2 regions of the Undibacterium sp. Xuan67W genome follow, and region 1 is predicted to be linked to the other one. Evidence: riboswitches for the same ligand, from Rfam matches in the RefSeq annotation. Region 1 holds a riboswitch; the other holds the start of a gene.

The links. A riboswitch is a leader RNA that binds a small molecule or an ion and turns the genes downstream of it on or off. The one in region 1 is predicted to bind cyclic di-GMP.
Region 2: linked by a shared signal. The riboswitch ahead of ACO0LE_RS11775 (putative Ig domain-containing protein) and the one ahead of ACO0LE_RS17100 (PKD domain-containing protein) in region 1 are both predicted to bind cyclic di-GMP.

Annotation. Positions count from the first base shown of each region.
Region 1 is NZ_JBMPPN010000023.1:2,052-17,477, forward strand. Features, by position in the region: gene ACO0LE_RS17085 (oleate hydratase) at 1-686, shown strand, start outside; gene ACO0LE_RS17090 (hypothetical protein) at 827-1,132, opposite strand; gene ACO0LE_RS17095 (peptidase U32 family protein) at 1,221-3,185, opposite strand; cyclic di-GMP riboswitch class I at 3,495-3,582, shown strand; gene ACO0LE_RS17100 (PKD domain-containing protein) at 3,676-5,613, shown strand; gene dacB (D-alanyl-D-alanine carboxypeptidase/D-alanyl-D-alanine endopeptidase) at 5,818-7,341, shown strand; gene ACO0LE_RS17110 (glycoside hydrolase family 10 protein) at 7,446-9,065, shown strand; gene ACO0LE_RS17115 (hypothetical protein) at 9,373-9,654, opposite strand; gene ACO0LE_RS17120 (ABC transporter substrate-binding protein) at 10,024-11,880, opposite strand; gene ACO0LE_RS17125 (FAD-binding oxidoreductase) at 12,281-13,816, opposite strand; gene ACO0LE_RS17130 (DUF1338 domain-containing protein) at 13,809-14,825, opposite strand; gene ACO0LE_RS17135 (LysR substrate-binding domain-containing protein) at 14,919-15,426, shown strand, end outside.
Region 2 is NZ_JBMPPN010000011.1:87,530-102,955, forward strand. Features, by position in the region: gene rpoD (RNA polymerase sigma factor RpoD) at 1-449, opposite strand, end outside; gene mutY (A/G-specific adenine glycosylase) at 1,279-2,487, shown strand; gene ACO0LE_RS11755 (alpha/beta hydrolase) at 2,890-4,398, shown strand; gene ACO0LE_RS11760 (ATP-binding cassette domain-containing protein) at 4,395-5,210, shown strand; gene ACO0LE_RS11765 (ABC transporter permease) at 5,207-6,370, shown strand; gene ACO0LE_RS11770 (sensor domain-containing diguanylate cyclase) at 6,590-8,410, shown strand; gene ACO0LE_RS11775 (putative Ig domain-containing protein) at 8,514-11,147, opposite strand; cyclic di-GMP riboswitch class I at 11,231-11,317, opposite strand; gene rapZ (RNase adapter RapZ) at 11,608-12,474, opposite strand; gene hprK (HPr(Ser) kinase/phosphatase) at 12,602-13,546, opposite strand; gene ACO0LE_RS11790 (PTS sugar transporter subunit IIA) at 13,661-14,134, opposite strand; gene ACO0LE_RS11795 (ATP-binding protein) at 14,462-15,426, opposite strand, start outside.

The DNA.
Region 1 (15,426 bases):
GTGGTGGCTGGAAACTATGGGAAAAATTAGCAGAGGGACGCCCCGAATTTGGCAATCCCGCGGCCTTCAATAGCAGCATTGCAGAATCAAGCTGGGAGTCCTTTACTGTCACACTAAAAGATCCTGCATTCTTCAACAAAATGCAGCAATTTAGCGGCAATGAGCCAGGCACAGGCGGCCTGGTCACGTTCAAAGACTCGAACTGGCTGATGTCGATTGTACTGGCGCATCAGCCCCATTTTGCGAACCAGCCTGAGGACGTTCAGGTATTTTGGGGCTACGCATTATTTCCAGATCGTATTGGTGATTTTGTGGCAAAACCAATGGCAGACTGCAATGGCGAAGAAATCCTGCGCGAGCTGTGCGGTCATCTGAGATTTGATCTGGAGACAGTCAACAATGCAAATTGCATCCCATGCTACATGCCGTATATCACGAGCATGTTCATGCCAAGACAATATGCTGACCGGCCACTGCCCGTGCCGAAGGAATCAAAGAATCTTGCCTTTATCAGTCAGTTTGTTGAGATTCCCGATGATGTCGTCTTCACGGTTGAATATTCGGTACGAGCAGCACAAATGGCGGTGTATCAGTTACTCAAGATTGAGCGCCCTATTCCTGCAATTATTCCGCATGATAAATCCTTGCGAACTCAGTTCGAAGCATTGATTAAAGCATTGAAATAATTACGCAGGTTGGCACGCGGACGGATCTTCGGGCTGCGGGCTAAGCTGTGATGTATCTACCGCAGATCAGACATCTGCGGTAGATGCCAGTGTCCATACTAATATCGGCGGCAGCCATCAAAAGTGACCAGCAATGATGATCACTTCTGATTGCGCAATCGCTGTAATAGCGCATCGGCGCTACTACTGAGCGGCACATCATGCTGGCGTAATAACTGGATGTGGAGCACCAGATTTTCCAGTACTAGTTTGGCAGAGACTGCGAGCAAAGTCAGGTGACGGTCTTGCTCGCTAAAACTCTCCAGACTCTGCGCCATATCGCATAAATGATCGGCGACCAGTGCGCGCAGTACATGCTCTTCTATAGGGAGGTCGGCAAAGTCGATAGGATCTTCCCGCTCGACTTCAAGTGTGAGTTCTTGCAACTGCTCAGGCGTAATCGGCATCATGGCATCCTCGCTTTGGCATGCCTTTATTATAGTGCGATGTTTATCCTGAGTGAAACCGCTAAAAAGCTATACCGAACCCAGACAATTACCCAGGCTGGGTTGCTGGTCTGCTCTTATGAAATACCAAGGGACTATAAGGCACACTCGATGGAGGTGCTGACTGGAGAATATTTTTCTTCATCTTGCCGACCACATGCATTTCGCATGGTTTGCAATCGAACCTGAGCGTCAACTTTTCATTACCGTTCATGAGTGTCATTGGTTCTGCTTTGACCTGACCTTGCACTCCCTGTACACCTTTGGCTTGTTTAGGACAAAGATTAAACGAGAAGCGCAGACAATGTTTGGTAATCATTAAGGAGACTTCGCCATCCTCCTCATGCGATTCGTATGCGGCCTCAATAAGTTTGACGCCATGCTTCTCATAAAATGATCTAGCCTTGTGGTTGTAAACATTGGCAAGATACGACAGTGAGGCTTCGGGATATTGTGCTGGCGGCTCTGCCGCAGCTTTACGCAATGGTCGTTGCCAGCTCGCCAGACGAGCGATTTCGTGCTGAGTTACCGCATCGCGACGCAAGGCATTGATGACGGAGCTTGGTACAAACCACGGTTCGCGCAATTGCAACTCAATCGCTTCTGCATAAAACATGGTATTGCCGAGTTTGCCGAGGTTGTCACGCAGCGCGGCTTCTGCTTTATCGGCTTGCTGTGCTGACTCGAGTGTGAGTTCAACATGCGCGGCGCTACTCACTCCATCAGCATCGAATAACTCCAGACTGAGGCCGCGCTCATGATCTTTTAACGTCATCCACAAACCAAGTTTGCGGTCGGCGGATTTCTTAGTCAATGCAGATTCCCAGTGATGGTCGCGATTGCGATTAATCGCCACACCTACTTTTAAACCAAGTAAATCAGACATTGGCTCGTTAGGATGAACACGCCAGGTAGTACCAATTTTTTCAACGGTGTTTGCTTGTATGCCAGCGACTTCACGCTTATGCATGTAATTCAACCCATCGCCATTCGCCAGCGGATCGCTAGCATCCAGATCAAACCAGGTCGGCCCCATCTGAGTGACATAACCTAAATGCAGACCAATATATTTGGGTGAATCAAAAGCACCGATATTATCGAGCCTGCCGTTGGCAAAATAATCTGTGTGACCGCGATGAAATGTTTTATCAACATTCGGTGTAAAAGCGATCTGGCTATGTCCGCTGGAAGCGCGTGAAAATGCAGTGCGGCGGGACATTATTTCGTCTAATAGCAAACGGTAATGCGCCGTGATGTTTTTGACATAACCCATGTCTTTGTAACGGCCTTCGATTTTGAGGGAGCGAATACCCGCATCAATCAAGGCTTCGAGATTACTGCTCTGATCATTGTCTTTCATCGACAGCAAATGTTTGTCGTACGCGACAACTCTACCCTCACCGTCCGTCAGGGTGTAAGGCAAGCGGCAAGCCTGAGAGCAATCGCCGCGGTTTGCGCTACGTCCATTGTGCGCATGCGAGATATAGCACTGCCCCGAGTAGGCAACACATAAGGCGCCATGAACAAAATACTCAAGCGGCGTATCGACTTCCGCCTTGATGGCTTTAATCTGTTCTATCGTCAACTCACGCGCTAATACCAATTGAGAGAAGCCCGAATCGCCGAGAAATTTTGCCTTGGCAACACTGCGGATATCACATTGGGTGCTTGCATGTAATTGGATCGGCGGCAAATCCAGTTCCAGCATGGCCATGTCCTGTACGATCAGTGCATCCACACCAATGTCATACAGCTGATGGATTAATTTGCGCGCAGGCTCTAGTTCTGAGTCATGCAAAATCGTGTTCATCGTTACAAATATCCGCGCATGAAAACGATGGGCGTACTCCACCAGTTGCTCGATCTCACCAATCTCATTACTTGCATTATGGCGGGCACCAAAAGACGGTCCGCCGATGTACACCGCATCTGCGCCATGCAAGATCGCCTCACGTCCAATCTCAATAGTTTTGGCCGGAGCAAGGAGTTCCAATTGATGCGCGAGAAGTGTCATAAGAATGATTCAGTCAAAGTGAGCCGGAATTATAGCGAATTCGATTAGTGATGTCTGTGCATAAGGCATGAGGAAGTTAAAAGAGTTGCTACAAATAAGTATCTGATTAGATTCACTATTGTGGCAATTTTTGATTGCATCATACAAGCTGGTGAAACAGCAGACTAAGTATAATCCTCCTATTTCGTTGCCAAAACACTCTTTTTACTTATCAAATTAACTTTTTCTCTTATTTATCAGTTACTTAGATGAAGATAATTTGACGAAATTAGTTAATTTAAATTGACTTACCGCGCCCAAAGGCTAAAGTAAGGCCTAGGGCAAACTTATTGAAAAGTAAGGACGCAAAACTTCCGGCCTAAGGTCTGTCACAGATCATGGTAGCGGGGTCGCCAACAAAGTGTCCCATTCATCGATGCAACAGTCATCCATGGCATCACTTTATTGTCAGCGTATGCCCTTTGTTTAAATACTTAACAAAGGGATCAAAATGAAAAACTCCACAAAAGGCAATTCTGCCTCGCGCAAAATTTTAGCGCTTGCTGTCATTGTCGGTCTCGGAGGACTTGGCGCCTATGCCAGTGTCAGCCTGGGTACCGACGACAAGACTCCGCTAGCCAGCGCAACTAGTTCACAACATCCAACGCATAGGGTAACGGCCGGGACTCCGGCAACAGCATGGGGTAGCAATCCTCTGCAATTGGCGCAGGCAAATACTGCTGTGGCAACGACACCGGCAACAGCGCAACTTGCTGAAAGAGTTCCGGCGATCAACTCTGCTATGAACACTGCATTAGCAAACAATGCAGTGACCGCACAGATTGACATGCCGAATGACTTCGTGCCATCTAGCGCCGAAGGAACAACCGAGAATTCGCCGTTCGCGCGTATCAACCTCGACGGACTCTCCTCAGGGCAGCGTGCAATCACGTTACTGGCTAGTAACCTCGATGCGGTCGCGCAGTGGTATGGCATGAGTTCAGATGGTCTTAAACAATTATTATTATCCGATAGCACCGTGCATATCGATAAAAAAGGCCGCTTATTACACATCGATAGCGGCGTTGCGGCTGCCGGTGATGTGATGAACGCGACCACGACATCGACTACCACAAGCACGACAGCAAGCACATCGCTCTTCCCTCTGGATCAAACATTTAAGCTTCATACCAAAACGAATTCGACTCGTCTCCTATATCTGAACTTTACGGGTTTTGGCAAAAATCCTGCATTTGATCTGGATAAGGCGCCGGCGACATTCAGTGATGCTGAACGCCTCCTGATACAAAAAGTCTGGCTGCGTGTTGCTGAAGACTATGCACCTTTCGACGTCGATATCACAACAGAAGCACCAGGTGTCGTCACCGGAAAAATCGGCGTGATGATTCTGATTACGCCGCAAACAAATACCGCAGGCGGCTATGCATACATCAATGCTTTCAGTACCTATAATCCAAATGCCTCACCGGCTTTTTGTTTCCCGAATAACCTGGCGAACAGCGAAAAACCCATCGCCGAATGCATCTCACACGAGCTTGGTCACACTCTGGGCTTACTGCATCAAGGCAGCACCTCGACCGAATACTATGGAGGTCAGGGCGATGGAGAAACAGGCTGGGCTCCGATCATGGGTGTCGGTTATTACAAAAATCTGACCCAATGGGCCAAGGGTGAATTTACTGGCGCCAATAATAAACAAGATGCCTACGCCATCATGCTCAAACAAGGCCTGAGTCCCCGCGTCGATGATCATGGCGGCACGATCGCATCCGCCGATGCAATGAGCAGCACCATAGCCAACGGCTTTAATAATGTCAGCGCCAGCGGCATTATTGAAGTTCCCGGTGATGTAGATATGTTCAGCTTTAATGCAGGTGCGGGCACGATTACATTGAAAGCAGCAACAGCCGCTCTCGGTGGCAATCTCGATATCTCACTACAATTATTCGATGCAGCGGGCAAAATTCTCGCCACCTCAAACGACGCTGCCACGCTGGCAACGACACTTACCGCCACACTTACAACATCTGGCACTTACTATCTGAGCGTATCCGGTGCGGGTAAAGGTTCTCCGCTGCAAACCGGTTACAGCAACTACGGCAGCCTCGGTCAATACAGTATCACTGGTACGGTACCGATCGCGATTAATGCGCCAGCATCTATCGTCCTGACTACCTCCGCAACAGTGGGCAAGGGACCGTTCACGGTCAGCTTTGATGCGAGCAAGACAGAAACAGCAACTTTAAAAATCTGGTCTTACACCTGGAGTTTTGGTGACGGTTCAGCCGCAGTCACCAGCACACCCAATGTAGTCAACGCAACGACAAAACATACCTACGTCAAAGCGGGCACCTACGAAGCCGTATTGAAAATTATCGATGCGAATGGAAAAACCAACTCTAAGAGCGTGAAGATCACGATCAGTTAATCCAATAATGGATCACCAAGGCGTCAATGGCGCATTGGTAAGCATACGTTAAACGAACTCTGCATTACGCCAGGTCTGATGATCTGGCATTTTTTTGTGCACGGAACATGCTCACATGTCTCTGCCAGATAAGCAGACAAGACAACAATCAGCGCCGCACGTTTGCACTACAATGTCCGTGTTTGTACATCACGGAGTCACAGCATGTTCGCATCGGTTTTATCGGCATCAGGTTTGCAAGGAAAAAGCAAGTTACTGATCTCGATGTGTTTGATGAGTATATTGAGCTTGTCGGCATCAGCAGCGCTTAGTCAGACTAGCTTACCGCCCTCGGTGGAAGCTGCATTGACGAAGGCTGGTATTCCCAGCAGCGCAATCAGCGTGATGGTATTACCGGCCGAGAGCAACACGCCAACACTTGCAATTGGCGCGACAACGCCCATGAATCCCGCCTCCACGATGAAGCTGCTCACTACACTCATTGCGCTGGAGGAGCTGGGGCCGACCTTCCGCTGGAAGACGCAGTTCTTAAGTGACGCCACACTAAAAAAAGAGACCTTGAATGGTGACCTCTATCTGCGCGGTGGCGGGGCACCAGACATCAGCTGGGACAAAATCAGTCTGATGTTACGAGGACTACGTAATCAAGGCATCCGTAAAATCAATGGCGATATCGTGCTTGACCGCACCTATTTTTCGCCGGTCCGACCTGACCTCGGCACCTTGCCGTTTGATGACACACCGAGTACTTACTACAACGTGATTCCAGATGCGCTAATGGTTAATAGCAATATCCTGACTTTTGATATTGATACCAACGGCGGCAGTATCAAAGTACAGACCACACCGCCAATGGCCAAAGTACAGATCAAAAACGAGCTAAATTTTGACGACAGATCGTGCAGCGAATGGGATAGCAAATCGCGTCTCCCGGTGATCGAGACCAATAGCAAACACCAGACCACAATCACTCTTAGCGGGCATGTACCGCAGCGCTGCAAGTTATCAATGTCGCTGAACATCCTTGATCGCAATCTTTATATAGAACATCTCATACGCCAGCTTTGGCAAGAGATGGACGGCGTCTGGAACGGTAACGTCAAAGAAGGTAAAACACCGTTAAGCGCCAGCGTCCTGTTCGAGAGACAATCTGATACGCTAGCCGATATCATTAAGCCCATCAACAAGCGCTCAGATAATTCAATGGCGCGCAGTGTCTATCTCAGCCTCGGTGCAGAATTTTCTGATACAAAAAATTATCTGACCAGTGCGCAGGCAGCCGAGGCTCGCATCCGATCATGGCTGTCAAGACGCGGCATCAATCCCGATAATCTGATTTTGGACAATGGATCCGGATTATCACGCACTGAGCGTATCAGCGCGTTGCAAATGGCACAGTTATTAAAACTTGGTGTGAGCAGTAACTGGTATGCAGAATTTGCCACCAGCCTGCCAATCGTCGCGATAGACGGAACCATGCGCAAGCGGCTCAAGGATACTCCGCTGGAAGGCCGAGCAAGAATCAAAACCGGCACCCTAAAAGATGCGACCGCAATCGCCGGCTATGTACGCGATGTACAAAATCAAAACTGGATCGTCGTCGCCATGGTGAATCACAGCGATGCTGGCAAGGCCAGACCCGCACTCGACGAACTGATCTACTGGGTCGCTACCGGACAAACCAATCAAACCAATCAAACCAACATCGCGCCGACGACAACACCTTAAAGCCGGATCATGGACAAACCCTGATCAACCCGCACAGACAACGCTGGTTGATTGACGGAGAATGCAGTAGCATCCTAGCTTTGTTTCATCACGGCAGTTCTGGCATGACCCCACATTCGCAACAACGTAGTATTCTCTTCAGCAAAAAAGCGGTACGAATCCTGACGACGGTGTGCCTGAGCATGCTAGGCGCCTGTGGCAACCAGGCAATTCAGCCAACACCGGCTGCCGCACCCAGCGAAGCCAAGCCAGCGCTATCGATCGGACTACCAAAGACAGCAAAGACAGTAGCACCGACAGCACCAAGAGAATTCCGTGCTGCCTGGATCGCCACGATAGGCAATGTAGACTGGCCCAGTCAAAAAAATCTCAGCGTCCTTCAGCAGCAAGCGGAGATTATCCATATCCTTAACAGCGCCAAGGCGATGCAGCTCAATGCGATTGTGCTGCAAGTCCGTCCAAGTGCCGACGCTATCTATCCATCGGAGTTAGAACCCTGGTCTGATTACCTCACAGGCGAACAGGGCAAGGCACCGGTACCATTTTACGATCCTCTACAATTTTGGATAACGCAGGCACATCAACGCGGACTGGAGCTGCATGCCTGGTTCAACCCCTATCGGGCAAAGAGCAACGCCAATAAATCCCGTCTTGCCAGCAGCCACATTTCACGTACACATCCCGAGCTGGTCAAAAGTTATGGCGACATGCTGTGGATGGATCCCGGTGAGCCAGCATCGATGCAACACACGCTGGCGGTGATTCAAGACGTCGTCCATCGCTACGATATTGATGGCGTACATATCGACGATTATTTTTATCCTTATCCAGTCAAAAATGCGGCAAAAATAGAAATCGATTTTCCTGATCAACATTCCTGGCGCAGTTATCTCAACAATGCCGGCACTGGCGGCAAAGTCGCCAAAACCGATTGGCGCCGTGAAAACGTCAACCGACTCGTCGAACAGATACACCACAATATCCACCAGGAAAAACCTTGGCTACGCTTCGGCATCAGCCCGTTTGGCATAGGCAAGCACGACAAACTACCGCAAGGCATTAGAGGCTTCAGCCAATACGACAAACTCTATGCCGACGTTGAACTATGGCTGGAACGCGGCTGGCTCGACTATCTGGCACCGCAACTCTACTGGCCAATTCAACAGAGTCAGCAATCGTTCACAAGTCTGCTCACCTATTGGCGACAGCAAAACCCGCAGCACCGCCACATCTGGCCGGGCCTTTACACTAATCGTGTGGATAACGGCGATAAGCCTTGGCAAGCAGAAGAAATTCTTCAGCAGATCAACGTAATCAGACAAAATGCGGGTGACGGTAATGTACCAGGCCACCTGCATTTCAGCATCACGGCTCTGCTCAAAAATCGCGGCGGCATCCGCGACCAGTTACGTGAACAGTCTTATGCCAGCTCCACCTTAATACCGGCAATGACATGGTCAAGCAGTACTCCGCCATCGGCTCCGCATTTAAGCACGCTCAACGATCAACAAATTCAGGTAGCAATAACTTCGGCGGACAACGCGCATCAGATCGCCATCTGGCGCCGCTTTGGTACGGCATGGGTATTTTCAGTGCAAGCGATCACGCAGACAACGATCTCGCTTGAGCAGGAAGGACAATCAGGCAACGCTGATCAGCTTGTGGTGAGCCTTATTAACCGGTTTGGTGCTGAAGGAGAGCGGACGGTTTATACCCCGCGATAAAACGCACGTGCCCCCAATTTGTCCGGGTTAAGGAAATTAAAAAGAGCGTTTTAAAAACAGAATCCGCAATATCCATGCGGCTTTCAAAGGCGTTTCACGCCAGGAACCTCATCAATGCTGCGCATTATCATTCGGGATCTACTAAAAACCTTCATATTGAAAAATCTTATCTATAGGACTGACACAAAATCAAGACCTCTCACCACGGAGACACGGAGAAAAGACAGAAGTAAGCACTTCCATGAAATACCGACTAAAGGAGTTTTAGAAACTCTCATTTAATTTTCTAAAATCCAGCAATCAAAATCTACCAATCCTGGTAAACAACATTACCCAAGCCAAGTAAAATCGTCACATTCACATTGGTCGAAGGCGGGATCTGTAGTGAGACAACCTTGATTGCTGTCGCCAATCCGGCCATCAGCGCTGCCTTGGTGTCGAACCACTGCGTACTGGATTTCGGCATCAGAGCCTCAACATTTTTGTCATAGACGAAAACAATATCGACTGCCGTTGCGGTCAGTTGATTCGCGTCTAGGGATGCGACAATTTGAATGCGATTGACTCTGCTGGCAGTTGGCGTACTCATGTATGCAGACAGAATAGAGACCCACGCCAGCAGGCAAATCTGTCTGGATAAATTACGCGAAAAAATGGCTATATTCGTATTGTGATAATACCGGGCAGGTATGAGCGATTGATGTGACCTTCATTAAAAAATCTTCTATTAAGTTTTTCGTCTCAGCGGTGAGGCTTAATGATATACGTTTTTTGTCAACAGACAATCTCACCCCTGATGTCGCACAATCTATGGGCATCCCACAACGCTCGTTCACCCTGACGCGCCGCGAGACGCATCAACATGCGTGTTGATTGGTGCCGATCTTCTGAAACTCATTCAACAACTATTTTCTTTCCTCATCATTTGTATGACGATCACATATATCAACACACTGAGTTAATGTGCCCCCACATCGAGATAACGCCAATTCGTGAAGCTTACCGGATGCCGCTTATAGTTTTTTAACCAGGGTTGCCAGATGTCGGCGGACAGTGGGTGAATCCGTATCACCCAAGGTGCATAACCGTGCACCAGTTGTGCCATGTCCCGATAAATTTTTTGTTTCTCCGGCGATTCTGGCATCGACAGTGAACGTTCATACAGTTGATTAAAAGCAGGCAGATTAAAGCGGGCATAGTTTGCCCGTCCACGATTGGGACCGTACAACAATTGATAGAAATTCGATCCATCAGGAAAATCGGCGATCCAGTTGGCTTCGGTCATCTGCACTTTACCGAGTCGTGCTGCCTTGATGATTTCGGTATGTTTGTCGCTGACGAAGTTAATCCTGATTCCGATTGATTCCAGATTTCTGCGCCAGTTTTCATCGCGTAAACGGCCCGTCGTGGATGCCAGATTATGCATGGTGAGTAACAGCGGCTGACCGTCCGGCAGACGTCGGTAACCATCGGCACCACGCTGATAAGAGAATTTATCGAGCAAGGCATTGGCGAGCCCGATGTCATGCCTGACCGGACTGTGATACTGCGCGTCGTAGCCGAGCACATTGGGTGGCAGCGGCGATTGCGCAGGCAAGGCCAGGCCTTTTTCTGATACAGCAATATCTTCCTTGCTGTTGTAACTCAACGCAATCGCACGACGCAAGGCGATCTTTTCCGGCGTATAACCGCCGATCACCGGATCATCCATATTCATCCACATGTAATAAGTTTGCAGCGGTGTGAATAAAGATAATTGAATGCCGCGCTGGCTCAGTTCAGGTTTCAGTTCGGGCTTTAGCTCAGTTTTTTGTTGTAGCTGGTTCAGCACCATGTCGGACAATGGTGGTGGCACCTGTTCGAGATAATCAAATTCTTTGTTGAGAAAACCGAGTACCCGCGACTGGTGCTCCTCGACAATTTTGATTTCGATACGATCGACACGCGGCAAACGCTGACCTCGTAAAGCCGCTGCTATCTGAACGTCTTCTGGTGCTGTTGATGTTGAGGAGAAAATGACTTTGCGGTACGTGGGATTCGCCAGTAATTCAATACGATAGCTGCGCTGCCATGCTCCCATTCTGAATGGCCCTGTACCCACGGGATGATTGCCGACCTGATTGCTGTAGGTATCGATGACTTCACGCGCCACAGCGGCGGTTGCCGGAGTCGCTAGCTGAAATAACAGCTGATGATCTGGTGCGACGAGTTTTATCCTCAGTGTGTAACGGTCAAGCACCTGCAAACCTTCGATCTCAGTATCGATATTGAACTTGACTGGCGTATCTTTTCTGCGCAGAAGTTTGTCATCACCCAACAGTTTGTGCTCAAACAAAAACAGCCATGGCGATTTGATCGCCGGGTCGTACAGGCGTTTGATGCTGTACACATAATCCTGAGCAATCAGTTCACGCTTTTGTCCCTTGAACGCCGGATCATCAGCAAAATAAATCCCTGGCTGCAGACGCAGCAGGTAACTTTTTCCGTCATCACTGATCTCAGGCATCGCAGCAAGTGTGTTCGGTCTGAGTCTGAGCGGTCTGGCTAGATAGTCGTACTCCAGCATCGTGTCGAAAATATTTTCATTGATACTGACTGACTGTAGATCCGAGGCAGCCGCGGGATCAAGTGCCGCTTCTGGATTGGTCAATAAAACCCGTAAGGTTCTCAGTGAGGATGCGGTGGCGGAAGGTAGTGGTGCAGAAGCCATCGCTACCGACATACCCGCAGGATCAATCAGACTAATGAAGAGCACCAGTAACGGCAGAATTTGCTCGCAGCGATGTTGCAGTAAATGCGAAAACCGATATGGCATGAAGGGATCCAGACAAAAGAAATGCGCAAAGTCACATGGTCTAATAACATCATGTTACGTTAGATCGCCTTAGTCTAAACGCTCTGGCACCACTCAGCAATTTTTCAATTGACTGCATTTGGCTCAGTTTGAAGCAGGTCGCTTCCACCAGGAAGACATGACTAGCTTTGTGGAGGCAAAAACAAGCAACCAGGACTTACGAAAAACGACAAACCACCTATCCACATATAAATGGAAGCCGCATACTACATGCGGCTTCCCGAGGCATTTTGTGCCAGCAGGCGCATTCTGCTTACGGATTCGGTTTGATATCGATATTCCGCTGAACCGATTACTCCTGCTTTGTCTCTAAGTCTCTGTGATGAGTGGTTTTAGTTTTTGCACAAGTCCTGGTAACTTATCAGGTCTTCATTTCTGTTTTCGTTTCATCATTCGATCCCACTTTTGCCTTGCCAAACCAGGTCAGGCCAAACAAGTGTGCGGGGTCCAGCATGTTCTGGATGTCTCCCGCCAACTGCTGGGCAGCATCGGATGTGTAGCGGTGATAGTAGGTCTGATTATAGGGGCCGACACCATGCTCTGCGCTGAAGCTGCCCTGATACTTATGAACCACCATATCGTAAATCGCGGCTCGTAAGGTATTGACGATTGCAGCGTCATAAGCAAGGCTCGCTGCGTGAGGCCAGACCAGATTAAAATGACTGCCGCCATCGGCCCAATGACCAAAATCCATGATCTGTAATTGCGGATAATGTGCCTCCACCAACTCGATTGCCCGCTGGCGAAAAGCGATCAGCGATGAACGTGGCATAGAGATATCAAAGGCGATGATTTTGCCTTCGCCACGTAACGATTCGCTGATCGCATGGCGAATCCGCCAGAGATCTTTGCCCCGTCCCACAACCGCATTCGTGATGACGTCACCAAAATGGGCTTCCAGTATCTGGTTCAACAAAACCTCGAGATGCAATCCCGATTTATGCGGTGACATCGTGCTGTCGAGTTCGATCAGAATGCAATAATCAGGCACAGCTTCAGGCGAAAACGGATTCGTGATCGCCGGAATATGTCGCAATACGGATGCCATCGCCTGACCTGAGATACCTTCAAAGGCGCTGAGGAATTCGCCACAATCCTGTTCAAGTATTTGCAACAGCTCTAATACCGCCGCCTGATCGCGCGGCACTACCAGGGCGGTAGCAGTTTGCTGTGGCAAGCGATGTACTTGCAGGACAGCGCGGGTAATGATTCCATAGGCACCGCTGGTACCGACCAATAATTGTTTGAGATCGGGACCGGTATTATTTTTTCGCAAGGCGGCACGCAGATCGAGTATGGTACCGGCGGGGTGAAGTAACACGGCCTCCAGACCAAGCAGATTAGCCCGCACATCACCGTACTTGATCAAGCGCGCTCCGCCGGTATTGGCGGCGATCATACCGCCGATACTGGGATTCGCACCGAGATCAATCGGGAAGCATAGTCCGTGTACCTGTAGCGCTTGATTCAGGTCATGCAGAGTTACTCCGGCATCGACCTCCACAGACCGGTTGATGACATCGATCTGAATATGGCGATTCAAGCGCTCGGTACTAAGTACGAGAAAATGACCGCTGGCATCTGGCGTACTGGCAGCGACCAGTCCGGTATTGGCGCCCTGCACTACGAGTTTGATCTGATACCTGGCGCAATACTGCGTTAATTGTGCGACCTGCGCAGTAGTTGCCGGACGCACGACTGCCAGCGCACGCCCAGCGCCATACCGCGCGCCGGTAACGTAACGGGCGCAGTCAGCGACATCACTGATCACTGCGGAGTGACCCAGCATGTTGCGGAGTTCGGCAATCAATTCGGCAATCAATTCGGTAATGAATTCAGTACTGCACTCAGCAATGCTTATAGCCGGATCAGCGGAGCTATGCATATCGTCAGGCATTGGCGGTCATCTTAAAAATACCCTGGGCATTCCCGGTATCAAAACTCAGATCCAGTTGCTGGACTCCATTGGTATCCGTCATCTGATCCCGTGTGATGAATTCATAAAACGAGCCAGGCACCTCACGCGTGATCACGCCACCGGTATCAGTGCGAAATTCTCGCAGGACGGTCGCCGCTTTAAATGCGGTCTGACGCACACGTCCGGATCCAGAAACCTCAACCTGAGGCTTAATCGGGCGGCCAAGTTGCCGCTGCTCCTCCGCTGTCTGAAACACATCCGCGACGCGGTCAGTCGCATGGTTGAATACATTACCTTCGGTTGCAATCCAGGCCATCTCAGCCGATTCACTTTTGAGAATATCGTAATCGGACAAGGCAGGGATGCCATGCTGGCGGTCAAAACAATTGATCATCACGGACAATAGCTCGGCCGCCTGTTGCATGCTGAGATTACCGTCGCGATCGAGTTCGTTGAGCAAACTGACGGCACCCGGTGTCAGCGGATCAACCGAGTCACCTAATACTCGGGTGACCGCCTCTTGAAATTCCCGACTGAAACGTTCCGGATGCAATTCACTGACAAAAAATTGCGAGATGTTTTCCGGATCATCCATATGTGCATACGAGCGACCAGTCATGCTCAAACGATCAAGCGGATATTTGCCCTGTAACCGATAACCTAGAGGTTTCAGAATGCGGGTCAAGGCAGCTTCTCCGGGCGGCAGGTCACCAATACCAAACCAGCGCACCGTACGCAGAGCACCGTGATCGAGCATCACCTTGCCGCCTCGGGCGGTGACCTCGCTGGTGTAGTCCTTGCCGCTGGGCACGCGCCGCAAAATACCGTCAAATAACATCATATTCAGCGTCTGAGCCAGCTCGGCACGACTGACACGTCCCTCTTCCCATACGCTAAATTTAGGTGATATATGCAATAAATTCATTAACTCATGAGACTTTGCATCACCAGCACAAATGGAAATCAGGGTATCGATATTGGTTTTCATCTTAATTTTATTAAGTTAAGTGAACGTATTCTGCGGCAAACCCGGACTAACAACAAACGAGTTAAAATCACAAGTTAGTGAGGAAATGGAATAATGAGAAAAAAAATCCCCAGTCTGCATGCCCTGATGATCTTTGAGGCGGCGGCTCGCCTGCAAAGCTTCACCCGTGCCGCCGATGAGCTGGCACTGACCCAAAGCGCGGTCTGCAAACAAATCGCCAGCCTCGAAGAGTGGCTGGGGTTAGCCTTGTTTGCACGTGTCAAACAACGCATCACTCCGACGCCAGCCGGACGAAATTATGCTGAAAAAATTCGGACACATCTGAGCCGTATCGAACGCGACACGCTGGAGTTGATGGGTACACAGGACGGCTCCGGCACCCTGGAGCTCGCGGTGGTTCCGACCTTTGCGGCACAGTGGCTGATCCCCCGGCTGGCAGAGTTTCATACCTTACGACCTGACATCACGGTCAATCTGAGCACCTGCACCGATACATTCATATTCACCGAATCGCCATTCCATGCCGCGATACATTCGGGTGAAGCGCCCTGGCCCGGCACAAAAGGTGATTTTTTAATCGGCGAAGACGATACGACGCCGG
Region 2 (15,426 bases), on a different contig from region 1:
AGCGCGCGGATTTCGTCATTTTCAAACTGGAATTCACTTGGCTTACGTCCGCGTTTGGCGGCTTCTTTTATCGTTGGCAATACGTAAGCCGAGGTATCAACAGTCGCGATATTGACTTTGACAACGGGTGCCGCTTCTTGTTTCCAGACGCGAGGTGCACGTTTGGTGACGGTACTGGATTCAATTTGCGCTGGCTCGCTTTGTACTGCGCTTTGTACGATGTTTGCTGCAACAGGTGGTGCTGAAACTGAAACAGAAGACACGGACAGTGCCGCGTTAGTTTCAGGTGTCACGATCAACTTTTTACTTAAGCGTGAGCTCGATTTTTTTACGACAACAACCGGTGCTGCAACATTGTTAACGCTGCCCACGGTGTAATCAGTGAATTCACTTTCTGCCGCTGTCGCCGGTACCTGCGACAGGATTTCTTGTTTGACCGGATCTGCTATGGTCTCTGCGTTGTCAGAAACCTCTGATAACGCGACGTCCGCTGCGGCGGTTTCTGTTATCTGTTCTTGTACTGTTTCTTTTACCGCTTCTTCTGCCTGTTTTTCAGCACCTATTTTTGGCTTCGTCTCTGCGACTTCTTCGCTTGGCAATGCTGGCGTGTCAAGCTCGGTGCTCGTCAGGCATTCCGGTTCGGACTGCGAGGCTGGCGTCAGCACGGGTGCGAGCTTGGACCGACGTTTGGTGATGACGGTAACCTGAGCAGATACAACGGGCATTGCGTCTGCCATGATTTGCTCATGCACGACAGCTTGCACCGCAATTGTTTTTGCTTCGATCGCAGAGTGAGCCGGTTCTTTAGCTTCTTTAGTTCCTATGCTCAGACGTTTTTTAATGCCGAGGGTAAGAGTTGATGCGCTTTTTTGAAGAGGTAAGCCAGTGGAATCAGTTGAATTATTTTTCATGTAACGAAATCTAGTACGACAACAAATTAATACGCGTAGGGAGCTTGAAAGCCAATCAGCGAGCGTCCCTCAATCAAAGATGAAAAAAGCCCGCTGGTGAAAGCGGGCTTTCTTCATCTTTATTCAAGGATGAACAGAGGACGCGATTATCCTAGGCTTCGGCTTTCTTTGCAAGTTAAGTTGCACATTTTTTGCGCTAGTCTGCGTTTGAATTTTGTAGAGGAATTCGATGGTAAAAATTCATCTTAATAGAATACAGAATTGATTCTGAGCTCGCAGGATTGAGGCGGGAGTCTCGGGTATTTCTGTCATCAAATTGACAAAATTACCTTTATACTTAATGCACTTTCTTTTCTGTTTGTGTTTAATGAAATCAAGCACCTCCAAAACAAGTGCGGCGAAGAGTGATGTGGCATGCTCTATGACGGCTGGCACCACAAAAGCGGTCTCCTTGAACCATGCAGTCAGTGCGCTGCCAGAATCTGCGTATGCCGATCCCAGTTTTTCTGCCACATTAATTCAATGGCAAAAACAATATGGGCGTCACGAGCTGCCCTGGCAGAACACCAGCGATGCCTATCGGGTCTGGCTGTCTGAAATCATGTTGCAGCAAACTCAGGTAGCGGCAGTGATTCCCTACTATCAACGTTTTCTCGATAGCTTCCCTAGCATTTTTGCGCTCGCTGAGGCAGCGTCAGAGAATGTGATGGCGCATTGGAGCGGGCTTGGTTATTACACCCGCGCGCGTAATTTGCATCAATGTGCCAAGCAAGTCGTTGCGCTTTACGCGGGACGCTTCCCTAGTGATCCTCAGCTATTACAGCAATTGCCAGGTATAGGGAGATCGACTGCAGCAGCGGTTGCGGCATTTTCTTATGGTACCCGTGCGGCAATTCTGGATGGGAATGTCAAGCGCGTATTCGCCCGGGTTTTTGGTATTGCCGGGTATCCCGGAATGAAGAAAATTGAAGACGATATGTGGCTGCGGGCGCGGGCGCTATTGCCGGAAACTGATATTGAATCCTATACCCAGGGATTGATGGATATGGGGGCTACTTTATGTACGCGTAGCAGTCCTTCGTGCGGGCGTTGTCCAATGCAGGAGAGTTGCGTGGCTTATGCAGAGCAGCGCACCGCCGAGCTGCCAACACGTAAGCCCAAAAAAGAATCCAAGGAAAAACATACGCTGATGCTGGTGTTGCGGTATCAGAGCAAAGTCTTATTGGAGCAGCGGCCTGATAGTGGCATCTGGGGCGGCTTGCTTTCTTTACCTGAGCTGGATGGTATGCAAGAGCGTAATCCTGATGCGTCTGCTGACGAAATACATGATTTTCCTGAGCAAAGTCTGGCCGCAAAAAAGTATGCTGCCCGCTTCGGTGATATCGAAGGAATTCAGCAATTGCCGGGGTTTTCGCATGGATTTACCCATTTCAAACTATACGCATCTGTGTTGCAATTTAATGTGGCTCGTCTCAGTTTACAAGTCGCTGAACCACGCTGGGTCTGGTTAGATATGGCGCAGGTAGAGCAGGCTGCATTACCCGCACCTGTAAAAAAATATTTGCTGTCGATGTGACACCATATACCTGATACCGGAGAAGTGACTGTGGTCGGCTCATTGAATATTGATGGACTTGCACAAAAAACTAAGACCTCTCACCAATGAGGCACGGAGACACAGAGACACAGAAAAAAGGCAGGAGTAAGCGCCAGTATGAAATATTACAACCCTAACTAATCCGCAAGCGGATTGCGCCTGTTAGCACGAAATGCCTCTGCAAGCCGCATCCAGCCTGCGGATTTTATGTGGCGATTGATAAATAATTTGTCGTATTGCGTAAGTCCTGATTGATTATTAGTCGTCGATTTAGGCTAGTTCGTCGCATGAGGCAGTGTTCCGTCGCAGGTTTGCATAACAAAGAATAAAGCTGGCAAGATCCAATGCCGTTGCAGAAAAGTTTATTGAAAGGAGATGGATTTGTTTTTCACTACGATCGTCAGAATGGCTGGCCTGAGTCTGGCATTGAGCCTGAGTAGTCCTATGGCAGTACAGGCAGCAACCAATCAGGCGGCGACCAAGCCATGCCGGATTCCGGATTTTCCTCAGGAAGTGCAGTGCGGACAGATACAGCGACCGCTTGATCCCGCACAGCCGGACGGGAAGAAAATCGATGTTCATTTTGTTGTGGTGCCATCTCAGGATAAAAATAAATTATCTGATGCCGTCTTTGTTTTGGCTGGTGGTCCCGGTCAGAGTGCGATCAATGTCGCGGCCTGGGGGCAGCTGGTATTGGGACGTCTGAACCGTCGCCGTGATCTGGTCTTTGTTGATCAGCGCGGCACCGGGCGCAGTGCACCCTTGCGATGTCCTGAATTAGAAAACGGCAGTGAATTGATCAGCAAAGAACAATCACTGCAATTGACGCTGACCTGCATGAAAAACCTGCAAGCACTGCCTTATGGAGATCTGCGGTATTTCAGTACCAGTATTTCGGTACAGGATTTAGAGGCCGTGCGATTGCATCAGGGCTACGGCAAGATCAATCTGGTTGGCGCCTCTTATGGCACCCGTGCAGGTCTGGAATTTTTACGTCAGTATCCGCAATCGGTGAAGCGTATGGTGATTGATGGCGTGGTGCCGCCGGATATGCGCCTGCCGGCTGAAGATGCCCAGAGGGGACTCGATGGACTATTTACTTATTGCACCAGAGATAGTGCGTGCAACGCGGCATATCCTGAGCTGGCGCTGCGCTGGAAAAAATTATTAGCCAGCCTGCCGCAGAAAACATCGTTTATCCACCCCCGTTTGGGATCGCCGGTTTCTGCGACGATTACGCAGGATATGTTATTAGGGATGGTGCATAAAACCTTGTATGTACCGACTAGCGTCTCTGCTTTGCCGTATGCACTGACACAGGCCGAACAAGGGAATTACTCGCCCTTGGTCACCCTCAGCGGTTCCTTCGGATTGCCGTCGCCGATAGGCATCTCTTACGGCATGCATTTCTCGGTCTGGTGTGGTGAAGCATTTGGCCGGCCAGCCAGCAAGCCTGCTGCCGATGAGTTTGAAAAAGTCATGGAGCAACTGTATGAATCTGTTTGCAGCGCCTGGCCACACGCGACTATCCCGGCAGGTTTTTATACGGTTCCTGTTAGCCCGGCACCCGTCTTGTTGCTGAGCGGGGGGATTGATCCTGTTACTCCAACCCGCCATGGCGAGGGCGTCGCGAAAGCGCTGGGAGCGAATGCGCGGCATCTGAGTATTGATAATGCAGGGCATGGCTTGCTGACACAGGGTTGTGTCCGGGATGTGGTGTATCGCTATCTGAATGCAAAAGAAGATGCGGATGCGCTCAAAGTTGATGCGACTTGTGTCCGTCAGATTCCGCGACCGCTAGCATGGCAACTGCCCAAAGCGAAGTCTGTGACTGGTCCAGTCAGTACGCCTGACACCTCAGTTGCGACTCAACCGGGAGTCAAACCATGATTATCGTGAATGATTTACATAAGGCATTTATCCGTCAGGGCAAACCGGTATTTAAGCTCAATCTGAATTTTGGCAAGCGACAGCAAGAGTCAGTGAAGGCCGTTGATGGTGTAAGTTTTCGCGCTGAAGACGGCGCGATTACTGGTTTGCTCGGAGCGAATGGTGCTGGTAAAACAACCAGTCTGCGGATGATTGCTTCTTTACTGGCGCCCGACCGCGGTGACATCACGGTGGATGGCGTCCAAGTCAAAGCGGGCCAGCAGGGAACGCAATCAACAATGGGAGTGTTATCAGACGCCCGCGGCTTATACCCACGGTTGACTGCGCGGGAAAATATTCAGTATTACGGCAGCTTGCATGGCATGGAGCGCGGCCTGATCGAGCAACGCACGCATCAGCTTGCGCGTTGGTTAGATATGCAGGCCTTGCTGGATCGGCGTACCGAAGGGTTCAGTCAGGGTGAGAGGATGAAAACAGCGCTGGCACGTGCCTTGATCCATGATCCCAAGAATATCATTCTCGATGAGCCGACTAACGGACTGGATGTGGTCGCTACCCGAGCTTTACGTGAATTTTTGCGCTGGCTCAGATCGCCGGAAGGCGGAGGAAAATGTATTATTTTTTCTACGCACATCATGCAGGAAGTTGAACGGCTCTGCGATCAAGTCGTGATCGTTGCACAGGGACGTAATGTGGCGAGTGGTACGGTATCCGAGTTATTGCAATACGCGGCTGAACCAAATTTTGAAGATGCATTCGTCAAGCTGGCATTTTTGACGCCAGCCACAACCATCACAAGAGGCAATGGATGAACGCTATGTTTGCTATTTTTCGTAAAGAGATTAAAGATGCCTTGCGCGACCGCCGCACTTTGCTGGTTGCCCTGCTCGGATCATTGCTCGGCGTACCTCTGATTTTGTTTATTTTTTCAGTTGTGCTCTCTCAAGTAGAGTCGCAGGAGGAAAAACGCAGCGTGCTGGTGGTCGGCATGCAGCACGCTCCCGCGTTGGAGAATTTTATTCTTCGTCAGGGGTATCAGATCAAACAGGCTCCCTCTGACTACGAAGCCAAATCGAGGAACAAAGAAATTGATCAGCCTGTTCTATTAATTCCCGAGCATTTTCAGGAGAAGTTATCTGCCGGTGAAAAAGTCACTCTGGTCATTGCCTACGATACCTCGAACCGTCAGGCTGAATTCGGTTTGCGGCCATTGAAACGGATACTCGATGGCTATTCGCAGGAGAATGCTTCCCTAAGCCTGATGATGCGCGGGGTGTCGCCAGAAATTTTGCAATTGATGGAAGTGAAGGAGCGTCATTTGCAAAGTGCAGACGAGCGCAAGGCGACGATCACAACGATGTTGCCGATGATGGTATTGATGGCGATTGTTTTGGGCGGCATGTATGCAGCAATCGATACCACCGCGGGTGAGCGTGAGCGTGGCTCGCTGGAGCCGCTGATGATGAATCCGGTCTCCGGCTGGCAACTAGCCGTTGGCAAATGGGGAGCGGTCGCGGCGGTGAGTATGGGTGTCGTGGTGCTAACCATTTTTAGTTTTTTCCCGTCGCAATGGCTGATACGTAATGAGACTCTGCGTGCTGAATTTCAGTTCGGTATCCATGATGCACTCGGATTTTTATGGGTATTGCTGCCGCTTGCCGCCAGTCTCGCGGCAATTCAGATTGCGATTGCGCTGGATTGTAAAGGGTATAAAGAAGCGCAAGTCCGTAACCAGATGATCAGTATGTTTGTGCCGATGATTACGCTGATGCCTATTATTTTTCCCGGACGCGAGCCCGCCTGGTTTCAATGGGTTCCTGTGCTGGCACAAAATCAGATGATGAATCAGGTCTTAAAAGGAGAGGCCGTCAGCATGGTAGCGGTGACCACTGCGCTACTGGTATGTGCTGGTATGACTGTCGTGAGCCTGGCCTATGTGGCGCAAAAAATGCGCAGAGTCGTTATGGGGTAAATGTTCTTGAAAATCCGCTCAGATACTGCCTACTTGATATTAATTTAGATTGTGTATGTGCGGTTTTTCTCTTGTTACACTCCAGATTCACCGCCCGCTAGTGCTTGTCGTTTTTTTACGATAAATTGTCGAGTATTAAGGTTTGAATAACATGATCTCGGATCAAATGTTGTCCGCCTCTCAGAGTCCATCGATTTCTCAATCAGGGATACCCGTTCGATGTCTATAACGAATTCGCTGTGTTCAACAGGCCTTGCGAGACTAGCTTGCGGAGCTGTTCTGTCTGACATTTTGTTATCGATTGCCACCGAGTGTGAACGCGGTATTCCCTGTGCAGCTTGGGCCATTTATCTGCTCGACCGGAACAACCAATTACAAATTGGAGCGGCTCCCTCGCTATCAAAAGAATTATCAACTTCTATCACTGAAATAGAAATTGATCCAACCGAGTGGGAAAACATTACTTGGATCGACAGTAAATTTGATAGAAGTACCCCTGCTTACCAGATCCGTCATATTTTTTATGATCACACTGCAAAGGTGGGTGTTTTTCCGCGTTTGATTGTGCCAATACGGCTAGCTGACGGGCGATTATCAGGCGTTTTTTTTCTTTTTAACGAAAATGTCGACAACGATGTTGATGTACCCCCTGCGGTAGCACAAGTGGTCAATCTGATTGCGATTGCCATTTCAGCCGAAGAAAGCCGAGTTCGGTTAGCGCATATGGAGACTAGAATAGAGGAGACGGAGAGTGAAAAAAATAGAATGGCACTAGCCATCGAGGGGAGTGCAACAGGGATTTGGGACAGAGATATTGGTAAGAATAAGATAGATTATTCATCAGGGTGGAAAGCGATACTTGGCTACGGTGATTCTGATTCCTTATCCAATAAGATTGAAGAGAGTTATACGAGAGTTCACCCTGAAGATCTTGATTTTGTAAGGACGGCGATACAGAATCACTTTGATCAAAAAACCGATAGTTACGAGGTTGACCATCGTATTTTGTGTAAAGACGGCAGTTATAAGTGGATTTCGAGCCGCGGAAAAGTAGTGAGTCGTGATCCTTATGGCGTACCTTTACGTATGGTTGGAACGACTACTGACATCAGCGCAATACGTGCAATTTCAGACCGGTTGCAACAAAGTATTGATCTTATTACTTCACTTACTAATGAAATTCCAGGACTGGTATATCAATATCGGTTGCATCCGAACGGAGAGGAGTTTTTTTCGTATGTGAGTGAAGGTGCTCATCAAATTTATGAACTTATGCCAGACCAGATCGCCACCGATGCTTCTTTATTGCATCAACGAATTCATCCTGAAGACTTTGCAAATTATCGGCGTTCGCTTGAGATATCTGCACGCCATCTGACGCCTTGGCAATTGGAGTATCGCGTTGTATTGCCGCGTCAGGGTTTGAAGTGGTGCTATGGAAGCGCGCAGCCATGTCGCGCACCTGATGGCAGCATCTTGTGGCACGGCTTTATAAGTGATATTACCGAGCGGAAGCGAATTGAACTTGAATTAAAAGAATTTGCCACAATCGATTTTTTGACCCAGCTACCGAATCGCCGCTATTTCATGGGCCGAATGGAGGAGGAGCTGGCGAGAGTAAAGCGTATTGCGAGTACACGCACAACAGTATTAATGTGTGATCTTGATTTCTTCAAAAGTATTAATGATCGTTTTGGTCATGCGGTTGGGGATCTTGTGCTCAAACATTTTGCCTCGACGCTCTCTGTTCAGTTGCGCAATAACGATATGGTTGGGCGTGTTGGAGGAGAGGAGTTCGCGGTTATTCTCTCTGATGTAACTCCCAAAGAAGCACATGTCTTTGCCCTCCGCCTACAACAGGAAATTGCTAATATTCCCCTAATAATCAATGACAAAGCCCTTCACATTACCGTCAGTATTGGTATCGCCTCAATTGACGCTAATGATGTGTCGGCTGATGCGTCTTTATTGCGTAGCGATAGAGCCTTATACCGAGCAAAGGAAAACGGCCGCAATCGCATTGAATTTGCAGACATTTAACGCTCATTAAGCATTTATGAAAGTGGTTGCCTTAATAGAAGAAAATTGATGATACAAAGAAAAAAGAGCTGCCAGTAACGCGCAGCTCTTTTTTTGTCTGGCTTTATTTTGCTGCAACGGTGATCGGAATTGTGACTTGCGCGGTACGGCCCGCAGAGTCAGTAACGGATACTTTTAAACTGTAGCCTCCTGTTATAGGGCTTGCCCAACTCGCAATAATGTTCATACCACTCAATCCAAAACTCATTCCCATTGGTGCGCCGGAAATACTGATTGACAGTGAGGTCACTCCCGGATCTGAGATGCTAATTGTGCCGGTTAACGCTTTACCTGCTACACCATTCATTACGGGTATTGTGATTACTGGTCCTGCCGGGCTTGCTGCCACGATAGTGACTACATAGATCGCCTGCCCGGTTAAGCCAGTTTTGCTATCTTTTGCAGTTGCAGTTACTGAATATGTTCCCACAACTGGTGTAGTCCAGCTCACAACGCCTGATGTGCTGATTGCCATTCCAGAAGGTGCGCCGGATAGTGCGTATGTCACAGGATTAGATGCCGTCACTGCAATGCTAAAAGACAAAGCAGCACCGACCTTACCATTGGCCGAACCAGCAGCAACGACCGGTGCAGGGATGTTGGCAATGTTGATCGTGTAAATGCCTTTTCCACTCAGCCCCGTTTTGCTGTCCGTTGCCGTCACGGTGACTGAATATGTCCCGAGAACTGGGGTAGCCCAACTGACCAGGCCAGCAGTAGTTGTACTCATACCAGTTGGTGCGCCAGTTATTGAGTACGTGACCGGATTCGTGGCTGTAGCTGCTGCAGAGAAGGATAATGCAGTGCCAACTTTTCCTGTAATTGTTGCTGCTGCAACCGATGGTGGTGTTGCTGCGGCGATGGTGACGGTATATACGCCTTTGCCGCTCAGACCCGATTTGGTGTCAGTTGCAGTCACTGTTACCGAATAGGTTCCTGTAACAGGAGTCGTCCATGTGACCGCGGCGGTGCTGTTGATCGACATCCCAGATGGTGCACCAGTCAGACTGTAGCTCAATGAATTGGCGGAAGTGGCAGATACTGTGAACGACAGTGCATTGCCTACCTGACCGGTAATGGTTGCCGGCGTCACTACAGGTGCTGCTGCCGTTACGGTACCTGTAAGCCTACTTAGTAACCCGGTAACATTGGGTGTTCCAAGTCCGGTTAATTGGTCGTAGCCAGTTTTCGCTGTACATGTGGTACAAGTACCATCTGATCCTTTGGTAATGTCCGCAAAGGCGTTTGCATAAGTACCGGGAACCGTTGCAATTTGTCCGTACAACATCGCATGCGGAGCGCCAATTGCTGGTTTTGCTGCGGCTGCTCTGGACGCATTGGCGATCGCAATAATGCCTGCCCACTGTGGTGTAGATAAACTGGTTCCGCCAGCGCTAACCCAGTTAACGGCCGTGCTGCCAAGAGTGATTGTGGCGACATATTGCCCGCTCGACGGATCTGCGTTGAAAGCCACGTCTGCAACAGTGCGTCTTGCCACACTACCCATTCCAGGCACTGACGATGTTTGGTAGCTTGGCGTTGCTGTGTAGGCACTTGTACCACCGCCGGTACCAGACCAACTGATTTCACTGCGGGCACCAGTTCCTGAATAGGTCAATGTTGTACCGCCAACCGCAACGACATTAGGAGAAACGGATGGCCATTCGACTGCGGCGCCATTATCACCAGTAGCTGCTAAGTAGGTCATATTCGCTGCGGTAAAAGCTGCGTCCACTGATGCTGTCCAGCTTCCCTCATTTGCGCCGAAACTCATCGATACAACACCTGGGCCCATTGCGTTGGCTAATTTGACTGCGCCAAGCAAACTGTTTAGAGAGGCGTCTGCCGCTTCGATTAAAACAATGCGAGCTAACGGCGCAGTTGCATGCGCCCACTGTACATCTAGGGTGATTTCCGTTGCCCAGCCGGAGTCGTAAGCGGGCGCCGCGCTGGTCATGCCACCGGCTGCAGTATTGTAGACAATGGCTAATTCACACGTACTGGAAGACGCGGCCGCAAGTGGTAACTTGGCATTTGTTGCGATCGTTTTTGTAATACAAGTTGGCAAGCCAAATTTTTGATTAAAAGCGGTAAGTTCGGCCACGACGTTAGGATCGTGCATTGCGTCGACGATGTAGATGGTTTGGCCTGCGCCAAGCTGTGCTGCTTGGGCCGCTGTGAGGCCAGTCATGGACGCCGGAAGGGCGGGTAAGCCGTAAGCGGCACGAATTTGTGCTGGCGTATATGTGGCAACACTGCTGGTTGCCATCGGTGTTGCAACCGTGTCGAGACTTTGTGCCAACGCACTGCGTGTACGAATGTTACGTGCCATTTCCATCGTGCCTACTGTTAGGTGACGACTGGACAGATGGCGAAATTCTGCGGGGATAGCTTGCTGACGCGGAGCGAATCTTGCAGAAGTACTGTTGAAGTTCGCATCTTCATTATCCGGGGTTGTTAATAACACAGGTGCTAAATGAAAAGCCGGTTGTGCGATCTGCATCGCAACCGCATCAGGTAAAGCAGGAACATCAACTTGCAATACCGTAACACCGCTGGCAACTTGTGCCTTGATTTGTTGCGTGGTTGATTCGCCGGTCGATGTGCCGCCGCACGCACTCAAAAGCGCTGCTGCACAAGCAGCGAGTATCCATCCGCCTGCGCGATATTGTTCTGTTTCGTGGGGTGTTTTTTTCATGGCAACAACGCTCCAATTTGGGCGAGGGCCACTTCATGACAACAGGCGGTTAATTTGCAGCGTTTGCAAGAATAAATCGCATTGTTGGCAACCCCGCTGCCGTGGCGCTTGCGCGCTGTAGGCCGGTGGCTTTGCGTCCTCGCTTTTCAACGAGTTTGCCCTCAGTTTTTAAGTAAATGAGAAAACCTGAAGTCGTCAGATTTTCTAACGATCTAAGTCTACGAGGAAATTTTTAAAAGAAATAGTAGAAATCGTTAAACAATGTTGCAGGTTTGTGATTGATGTTGCATGGAGTCAAATCAGCTTATGTGTTCAGCTAGATATTCCGATAAGAAGGTTACTTTTTTGAATGAAAAGATATCAAAACGTAGAGAAAAAATATACTCCCCCATCATTTTCTAAAATGCATGTTTACCCGCCGGATTTTATTGAGGGTGTTTTATATACTGGGGATAAGTATCTAAAGACCAAGACGTCTGTGTCGAACGAGGACTTGCTCTGTATCTTCAAAATATTCGGCGAGTTTTTCCACCATAAATACCGAGCGATGCTGGCCGCCGGTACAGCCGATCGCAACGGTCAGATAGCTGCGGTTGTCGTGCTTGAAATTTGGCAGCCACTTCTCGATGAATTGCTGGATGTCGCGATACAGCTCCTGCACCATTGCCTGTTCATCCAAGAAATGAATCACGGCTTGATCGCGTCCGGTCAGTGGTCGCAGTTGCAGATCATAGTAGGGATTCGGCAGCATCCTGACGTCGAAGACAAAATCAGCATCTAGCGGGACACCAATTTTAAATGCGAAGGATTCGAACATCAGCGTCAGCGGTGAGTGCTGAATCTGAATGATATTTTTGACCCATTCACGTAGTTTGTTGGCGCTCAGATTGGAGGTGTCGATGACATGAGCCAGGAATTGTATCGTCGCCAGAATTTCACGTTCTTCCTGTATGCATTCGGTCAGGCTCAGGCGATCACCCATGGCCTGATCTTTTTGTAGCCGGTGTGATAAAGGATGGCTGCGGCGGGTTTCAGAGAAACGGGCGACCAGTGATTCGGTGCTGGCGGTTAAAAACAGAATTTTGACTTCATGACCTTCTGCGCGCAAGGTCTGCACCGTGTCTGGCAAGCTGGTCAGCAGATGCGCGCTGCGCGAGTCGATTGCCATCGCAGCAGATTGGATGCCTTCGCTGATCAGTGTTTTGACCAGTTCCGGAAGCAGGCTCGGTGGCAGGTTATCGACACAATAGAAGCCCGCATCCTCGACAACATTCAGTGCCACTGATTTGCCGGAACCGGAAATACCTGAGATCAGTAATATGCGCATGATGTGGACTGAGAACGATGAGAGTGTTTAATGACGTTTCTGCATTACGAGTGCTGTTGTTGCCGTCGCCTGAACATTGACGATGTAGAAAGAGAAAGGAAAAAAATACCAAACGTTAGTTTGACACTTATTCTGAATCTTCGTTCATTGCGCGCCGCTGACGTTCCATGAACTCGTCCAGGGTGTTGATGCCACGTAATTGCAGGATCGTATTGCGTACTGCAGCCTCTAAGAGCACCGCGATGTTGCGGCCGGCAGCGACCGGGATGACGACCTTGCGTATTGGTAGACCCAGCACTTCCTGACTCTGCGAATCAATCGGCAGGCGTTCGTAATGTTCTTCCAATGTACTACGTTTGACCAGATGCACGATGAGTTTCAGACGCATCTTGCGACGCACAGCGGTTTCACCAAAAATTGCCTTGATATCGAGTAAGCCTAGGCCACGTACTTCCAGCAGATTTTGCAGCAGCTCAGGACAGCGACCCTCAATCATGTTCGGCGCGATGCGTGAAAATTCGACGGCATCATCAGCGACCAGACCGTGACTACGTGAAATCAGCTCCAGTCCCAACTCGCTTTTACCTAAACCCGATTCTCCCGTGATCAGGACACCGACGCCGAGAACGTCCATAAATACGCCGTGCATCGTGGTGCGCTGTGCGAGTTTTTTGGATAGATAGACGCGTAAAAAATCGATGACCTGCGCGGATGGCAGTGGTGTAGAGAACAGCGGAATATTGTGATCGTCACAAGCGGTCAGAATCGCTTGCGGTGTTTCTAATCCCTGTGCAACGATCAGGGCAGGTGGCGCACCGGCAATCAGTTCTTTGATCAAATTACCGCGTGAAACGGTAGACAGGCGATGATAGTAAGCGAGTTCCTGATGACCTAGAACCTGAATGCGTCCTGGGTGAATAAAATTCAGATGACCAACCTGATCCGCAGATGAGGTTGCATCGCCAGTAATTTGTTTGTCGCCGCCAGAGAAACCGGCAAACCATCCCAACTGCATTGCATCACGATTGTCGTCGAAGATTTTTTGTATAGTCAGTTCGGTCAGTAATGGCATGGCGGCTTACACAATCTGATGAGAAATGGTGGGGATGCAATCTATGGTGATGAGACGCGGAGGTGACTTATACTATTCGCCTGAAACAAGCAGCGCAGCACCGGCCGCGGCTCATCAGGATACCGACTGGGGATTCGGCTGCCAAGTGACGATTTTTTCATAAATCGCTTCGGCACCTGGTTCCGTATTCAAGGTGTCGCGGAAGCTTTCATTAGAAAGCATTTCGGCAATTTCCGATAAAATTTCCAGATGCTGTTGTGTGACATTGTCGGGCATCAGAAGAAAAATCAAAATGCTAACCGGCTCACCATCAGGAGATTCGAAGGGAATAGGTTCTGCCAGACGCACAAAAGCAGCAATCGGTGCTTTAAGACCTTTGATACGGCCGTGCGGAATCGCGACGCCATGACCCAAGCCAGTCGATCCTAAACGTTCGCGGGCGAACAGATTATCGGAGACCGTAGAGCGGGCAATGCTGCAGTTGTTTTCAAATAACAAGCCAGCTTGTTCGAAGGCTCTTTTTTTACTGGAAACTTCTAGATCCAGAAGGACGTTAGCAAGAGGCAGTATTTTTGCAATATTTGTCATGACACAAGATCAGTGTTACAGCGGGAAATGCCCGGCGCGTAGCGCAAAGCTGACAAATTATAGGCTTCTTTTCACTGTCTGCGTAAACCTCCCGGGAGCGAGAAACAGAAACCACAAAATATCTGCTGAAAGTGTAATAAAGACACAAAAACCTCAGCTTTTTATGATTTTTTGATGTTTTTTATGCTTATTACTCTTCAAATTTCGATTTGTTTAAAGCGTAACTTAGCGTAGTAAAACGAGGTTTGACCTTAATCGATGAAGCAACTTTATAAGACGATGGGTTGATCCTATCCGGCAGATAAATACACAAACTCGCTTTATCGGCTAAGAGCCTGACGGGTGCGCAGGAAAAACCAATCTCAGGCGGGCTCCGGGGAAATCTTGATGTGCCTCGCCGTTACTGATCTCGTAGTCACCGCCGTGCAGCTCGACAATCGTCTTGATGATGACTGAGCCCAAACCTAGAGAAATGCCAGTCTGCCTGCTTGGTAAACCGGCAAACATCAGTCGCGTGTCCCGCCTTTGTCCAAAGCGTGCAATGCCATCGGCGGACAAACCCGGGCCATCATCCTCAACGATCAGCTCCAGCGTATCGGCGACAGGTTGCAATCGTATGCGCACCCGGCTTTGGGCATATCTGGCCGCATTATCAAACACATTGTGCAACAACCTGGTGATCAGATAGGCATCACCACTGATATGGCAAGTATGAGCGCAGGCGGCACTTAGCTCTAATTCGAAAGTAATTGGTCGCTCTGCCTGCTGCTGTGCGTGCAGTGAATGGCTAGTTTCGGTTTTTAACAAGTCGCATAAATCCAGACGGCTAGCCAGATGAGCCATATTGCGATAACGAGGCTCATCAATATGTGCAATAAAAAACAGATCGTCGATCAGGCGGGTGAAATAATCCAGTTCACTCGTAATGACACTAAAAAATTCCTGGCGTTCCTGCCGCTCCATGCTTTCACCATGCACGGCGATCGTGTCAATTGCCGTACGCAGACTTGTTAGTGGCGTGCGTAAATCATGTCCTAGCTCCTGTAATAATTCCCGTCGCGTTTTTTCAATCGTCTGTAACTGGACCACCAGCCGCTGTATTTCGTCGGCCATGGTATTAAAGTGCTGCATCAGGCCGCCTATAGCATCCAACCGGCCCGAGGTGAACCGCGCTGTCAGGTCGCCTGCTTCTATGCTATGTATTACCTGCCGTGCTTCGGCAGAGCGTCCGCGCAAATACAGAGTCAGCAATAATAATCCCAGCAAAATAGCGGTAATCAATGTCACCACAA